2 regions of the Bacillus sp. JJ1562 genome follow, and region 1 is predicted to be linked to the other one. Evidence: riboswitches for the same ligand, from Rfam matches in the RefSeq annotation. Region 1 holds a riboswitch; the other holds the start of a gene.

The links. A riboswitch is a leader RNA that binds a small molecule or an ion and turns the genes downstream of it on or off. The one in region 1 is predicted to bind cobalamin.
Region 2: linked by a shared signal. The riboswitch ahead of V7097_RS12035 (DUF4430 domain-containing protein) and the one ahead of V7097_RS05195 (ribonucleoside-diphosphate reductase subunit alpha) in region 1 are both predicted to bind cobalamin.

Annotation. Positions count from the first base shown of each region.
Region 1 is NZ_JBALOQ010000007.1:75,236-78,665, forward strand. It holds gene V7097_RS05195 (ribonucleoside-diphosphate reductase subunit alpha) at 1-2,031, opposite strand, end outside; cobalamin riboswitch at 2,312-2,507, opposite strand; gene V7097_RS05200 (GNAT family N-acetyltransferase) at 2,605-3,111, opposite strand; gene V7097_RS05205 (VOC family protein) at 3,276-3,430, shown strand, end outside.
Region 2 is NZ_JBALOQ010000018.1:21,938-25,367, reverse strand. It holds gene V7097_RS12040 (ATP-binding protein) at 1-1,297, shown strand, start outside; cobalamin riboswitch at 1,653-1,853, shown strand; gene V7097_RS12035 (DUF4430 domain-containing protein) at 2,021-2,440, shown strand; gene V7097_RS12030 (ECF transporter S component) at 2,440-2,943, shown strand; gene sigX (RNA polymerase sigma factor SigX) at 3,056-3,430, shown strand, end outside.

The DNA.
Region 1 (3,430 bases):
ATCAGGAGCAGTTACTTTAAACTTAAAATTCTTTTTCTCCTCCGCATACTCAGCTGCGTAAATTGGATCAATCCCGTCGGTAGAGCCACCAATTTTAGCTGTCGATGAATTCGGAGCAATTGCCATGAGCCAGCCATTCCTTAATCCGTTCTGAGAAACCTTTGCTTTAAGCTTATTCCATCGCTCAGAAGCATACCTTCTTCGAGAAAAATAAGTTCCCGTATCCCACTCAGATCCTTTAAATTTCGGATAAGCTCCTTTTTCGTTAGCAAGCTCCATTGAGGATTGAATCGCATAATAAGCAATGTCCTCGTAGAGCTTATCTGCATATTGAACAGCCTCATCCGATTCCCAGTAAATTCCCTTTAACGCTAAAAGATGATGCCAGCCAAAAGTACCTAAGCCCACCGCACGGAACTTTTTATTTGTGATATCTGCTTGTTTGACCGAAATAGTATTTAAATCTACGACATTATCTAGCATTCTAACCTGGATGCGAATTAATCGTTCAAGTACATCCTTATGGACCGCCCTTGGTAGATTAATAGATGAAAGATTACAAACCACAAAATCACCAGGCTTTCGAATGATCACAATATTTCCTTCATCATCGATATATTCCTTCGTAATCCCTGTTGCTGACATATTTTGAGCAATTTCCGTGCATAAATTACTACAAAATATCGAAGTTCGTCCTTTTCCTAGAAGATGCTTGTTTGGATTTTGACGGTTTACTTCATCACGATAGAACATATACGGTGTCCCAGTTTCTAACTGTGCAATCATGATTCGCGCCATGACATCCATTGCTCGATAGGATTTACGTGGTAAAAGTGGATGATTGACGGCTTCCAAATATTTTTGAGTGAAGTATTTTTCATCTTCTTCGTCATAAAAATCTTCAAGACCTAACGGATTCCCGTTCTCATCCTTCCATACCATGATTTGCTTTACTTCATGTGGACAAAAGGTGTGCCACTCCCCATTGCTTCTTCCATTCTCATCTACCTCTTGTAGCTTTTTCATAAATAGATCTGGAACTGATACCCCTGTAAAAATATCATGGGCCTTCCGACGTTCGTCTCCGTTATTCGTTTTTAAATCTAGAAAACCATTCATCATATCTTTATGGAATAGATCGAGATAGATCGCAATTGCTCCTTGGCGTTGGCCTAATTGGTCAACACTAACTGCTGTATCATTGATTAGACGAATCCATGGAACTACACCGGAAGAATTCCCTTTAAATTTTTTAATGTCGGAGCCTAATGCGCGAACCTTACCATAATAGACCCCTATGCCTCCTCCATCTTTTGATAATCTAGCAATATCCCAGTTATTTAAATAAATACCATCAAGTGAGTCTTCAACTGTATCAATAAAACAAGAGGACAACTGGCCAAAGCTTTTGCCCGCATTTGATAGTGTTGGAGTTGCAACGGTCATATACAAATTACTCAATGCCCAGTAGGCTTCTTTGACGTACTCGAGCCTTACACCTCTTTTTTCATGTTGCATTAAAGTCATGGCTATCATCATGAAACGCTCCTGAGGAAGTTCATAAATATTACGTTCATAGTCTCTGGCAAGATAACGGTCGGCTAGTAAAAATAAACCTATATATGTAAATAGATGATCTTTAGCAGGGTCAATAAGCTTTCCGAGCTCAGCAATTTCGTCCTTTGTATAGGAGTCTAGTAGTTCAGTAGAGTAAATTCCTTTTGTTGTTAGTTCTTGGAGTAAATCATAAAAACTACCGTATTTTAACTTGCTATCATAGCTTCGATTTGTAGCAGCTTTTTCATAAAGTTCATTTAAATAGAGATGAGCCGCTAAGTATGTCCAGTTTGGCTGATCCATGGCAATTTTGTTTAAGGAATAAATTAGAGCATGTTGGTTCGCTTCAAATTCAGATAAATTTATTCCTTGTAGTTTGTTTCTTATTTCGGTTGTGTCGAGCTGATAGGTACTTTCTGCATAATCAAGCGAGCGTAGAACTGAATTCATTTCCTCATGTGTTGTGATATTCAATTTATTTCTCTCCCTTACAATTTTTTCGCTACTCAATCAAATGCGCCTTGGCGTATTTGCGCCCGATTTTTTTTCGAGCTTGCCCGAAAAATTCCCTTTGAAAAATCGTGGCATCCGCCGGAGGCTTTAATTTTATTTAGTGGGGGTTAAAACGCCCACTGAATAAAATTAAAAAATCCGCCCAATGAAATTGAGCGGATGAAACGATAACATCAAGAGAGCAAAAATAAAGAGCCCTACCTGTCGCCACCGTTTCATCTTCCCAATCCCCGAAGAAGGTGAAACATCATAAGAAAAGACAGGTCTCCTGACTTATGCATCACTCTACTTTGAACCCTTCCCATATAAGTACCTACTTGAAGTTAACTTATACAGTGGCCTGTTCATTTCGTCAGCATTTACAGTTGCGGGGGCAGTTCTGGATTTTCACCAGATTCCCTATTAAGCCCAATGGCATCTTTTTCTTAAGGTAAAACACAATATGTAGTTATATAACACAAAATCACATCAATATATGCTATTACATTTAATAATAAGTGACTACTCCACTTTTAGCAAGACAAATTTTGACAATTATTTCTCAAGAAATAATACCATATGCTCTTCGTCACGATACTGTCCGTTAAATTTGATAGCCTTTACTTCAACAGAAAATTTTTGAAATCCTAGTTTTTTATATAGTTCCTTTGCTGGTGTATTTTCTGCATCTACCGTTAAATAAAGTTGTTCGATGTCAGGCATATTTTTAGCCACTTTGATTGCTTCATTTAGCAAATCATTGGCAATTCCCCTTCCTCTTTTTTGATTATCAACATACATCGCTACGATATTAGCTTTATGCCTTATCTTTTGACGTGTTTCTCTGATTAATGTTACCATTCCAACTAAATTTTCTTCTTCGAATGCACCAAGCGTAAGTAACTCTTGAGATTGAAAGCTTTTCTTGTAATCTTCAATTGGATTTTCTTTCATTATTGCTTCTTCATACGTAACTAAAAAGCTTTCCGGATCCGTTGTTAATGCTTTTAATCGGAGCTTCCAATAGCCCTCGGCATCCTCTGGTATAAGCTTTCTGATCATCATAATTCCACCCCTTTTTCAGAACATTTGTTCTTGTGTTTTTCGTTTTATTTAATTATAATGGGACTTGAGGAAAAAATATACAAAAGTGTATGATTTCCTTAGGAATCAGAAATCATAGTGTATGGCTTTGGATAATAATTTTACAAAGGAGTGTTATGCGAATGAAAGGGCAAGCAACACCGTATTTAATGTTTAATGGAAATGCAAAGGAAGCTTTGGAATACTACAAGGAATTATTTGATGGTGAAATTTTGGATGTTCAAACATATGCCAAGGCGGGTTATGAGACTCAGGAGTGGGCGAATGACAGACTTAT
Region 2 (3,430 bases), on a different contig from region 1:
ACTAGACGTTGTACAGCAGACAACCCAGCATACAACCCAATTCATCATATTAGCAGCTGGAATTGGGATTGTACTTACAACTGTTTTTGCCTTTTTCTTATTGACGCGAATTACGGCTCCTTTACGTAAAATGAGGGAAGCGGCTACAGAAGTTGCCAGAGGAAAATTTGATACGAAGGTTCCTATTCTTACTCACGATGAAATTGGTGCTTTAGGATTGGCACTTAACCAAATGGGAAGGCAGTTAAAATATAATATGAATGCTCTTAATCAAGAGAAGGAGCAGCTTGCGAGTATTTTAAATAGTATGGCAGATGGTGTTATAACGTTAAATCGTGATGGAACGATTTTGGTTACAAACCCACCTGCTGAACGCTTTCTTCAAGCTTGGTACTATCAGCAGGGCATGTATCAGGAAGTTGGTGAAGAGCTTCCACCAGAAGTAAAGGATTTATTTCAACGTGCCGTTTCCTTTGAAAAAGAGCAATTTATTGAAATTAGCCTTCAAGGAAGAACATGGGTTATTTTAATGAGTCCACTCTATAATCAGACATATATAAGAGGTGCAGTTGCCGTACTTCGTGATATGACGGAAGAGAGACGGTTGGACAAGCTACGTGAGGACTTCATTGCAAATGTTTCACACGAATTAAGAACACCGATTGCTATGCTACAGGGCTATAGTGAAGCGATTATGGATGATATTGCAAGCTCTGAAGAAGAGAGAAAAGAAATCACAAAGGTAATCTACGATGAGTCACTTCGAATGGGACGACTTGTCAACGAATTGTTAGACATAGCTAGAATGCAATCAGGTCATATTACATTGAATAAAGAAAATGTTGATTTTGATTCATTTATCAATCGTGTGATTCGAAAATTCCAAGGGTTAGCTAAGGAAAATTTAATTACCTTAACTGCGACAAAAGAAGAAGATATCGGTCAAATTTACATGGATACTGACCGTATTGAGCAGGTATTTACAAACTTGATTGACAACGCCATGAGACATACCGATGAAAATGGTAGAGTTGAGGTTCAAGTAACAGGGCAAGAAACATCTATTAAGGTCGATATTAGGGATACAGGATCTGGAATTCCTGAAGAAGATCTACCGTTTGTATTTGAACGCTTCTATAAGGCAGACAAAGCTAGAACGAGAGGGAAATCTGGTACTGGATTAGGACTTGCTATTGTAAAAAACATTATTGGTGCTCACAATGGAAATATTTCCGTCCACAGTAAGCTTGGTGAAGGAACGACATTTACATTCATAATCCCTCGAAAAAGTGAGTAATTTGAAAGAACGTGGCGAAGATTCTTGTTCCATAAGAAACATTTCTCTTGTAAATGAAAAATTCTTCTTGTAATATAAAGAATGTTAATAAAAATTTAATAACAAAAATCAGAATAATAGGTGTCAGAGGATGATGTTCTCATACTTTAAATGAAAGATCAAAAAGGAGGATGAAGAGGACCGAGAATTTCAAGGCGGCGCAGCTTTGAGTACCGGAGCGAGGCAACTGCTTGAGTTAACACCCTTGCAGCCTTGCGCTGAGGAATTGACTTCCAGAATAAACTAGTAGACGCAAGCGCATAACTAGTTATTCACCATGTACTTGGAGCAGTGTTCGAAGAAATTCGATGCGTCATATTCACCGCACTTTTTGAACATCCTTAAAGACTTAATAGGGAATCTGGTGTAAATCCAGAACTGCCCCCGCAACTGTAAAAGTGGACGAAATGAGTAGAACCACTGTATGAATGGATGGCAAACGTTGTTCATCATATGGGAAGGACTCAAAGTAGAATGAAGCTTTAGTCAGTAGACCTGCCTAATTCGTTCGTTTTTTAATAATTCTTCGGGGTGTAGGAATTAACAATAAAGCTATATGCTTTTTTGTTGTTTTTCCAAATTATCAACAAAGCTCACCCGATACGGTGGGCTTTTTATTTTGGTATCAAGTGATTAAAGCACTTTTACATACACAAACTATCTAACACAAAGGGGAACTAGATCATGAAAAAATTATTATTTGCATTACTATCATTGGGATTATTATTTGGATGCAGCAATGACCAACCTACAAATGATACATCAAACAATAACTCGTCAGAAAAGATCAATAAAGAAGAAAAAGCTGAAATTGTCACTGTTGTGATTTCTAAAAACAACGGAGAAGAAATCATTGAAGAAAAAGAAATCGAGATTGAAGCAGGAAAAGAAGTTACCGTTATGGACGTTATGCAGGAAAACTTTGAAATCGAAACACAATTTGATGGTGCATTTGTTGCCAGCATTAACGGAGTTGCGGGCAGTGAAGAAGAAAAAACATCTTGGTTTTATTCTGTAAATGGTGAAGAAGCAATGGTAGGAGCGAATGAATTTAAATTAGAGCCAGAAGATAAGATCGAATTTGACCTCCATAAGTGGGAATAATGAATTTATCAGTAAAAAACCTAACGCTTTTATCGATGCTAATCGCTTTGTCGGTTGTAGGTCGAATTATATTTACATTCCTTCCGAATGTACAACCCACGACTGCGATTATCATTATAACAAGCTTGTTTTTAGGACCAATTTACGGTGTGGTCGTTGCCGTATTTAGTGCGATATTATCAAATCTTGTTATGGGTATGGGCTTATGGACAATTGGACAAATCATTGCATGGGGGATTATTGGTTTAATCAGTGGTTCATTAAGAAAGTATCGCGACCAAATTCCAGTCGTTGTACTAGCCATCTATGCTGTGTTTTGTGGTTTTCTATATGGCTTCGTGATCTCAATTCCACTTTATTTATTTTCTGGTAAGTTCCTCGCTTATTATATAGCTGGACTACCATTTGACATGAGTCATGCAATCGGAAATGGAGTGTTTTTTCTCATACTTTATCCAATTTTAAGACTACTTTTCTTAAAAAATGTAATAATCGCAAAGTAAGGAAGAATATTACCAAAATATTCTTCCTTTTTTTATGAAAACATACTATATTTGGAGTGTAACTTTTTTTAGGAAACACTCGACTAATGAAATGAACGGGAGGATTTACAAAATGGATTCCTTATTTGAGGAACTATATGAAAAGTATCATCACGATGTCTTTTCCTTCTTATTTTATATGGTGAAAAATCGTGAACTGGCTGAAGATCTCGTTCAGGAAGTTTATATAAGAGTTTTAAAATCATATGATAGATTCGAAGGAAAAAGTAGTGAAAAAACATGGCTTTTTTCAATTGCACGACATGTTGCAATTGATTCATTTCGAAAACAAAAAGGTTGGAAACAAAGAATCATGGATTCCTTTGATTGGAGTAGCAAAGAAATAAAAGATTTTGCTCCACTCCCAGAAGAAATAGCATTACAAAATGAGCAAGTCCAGATGATGTATCGCTGCTTGGACCGTTGTACAACCGATCAACGCATGGTA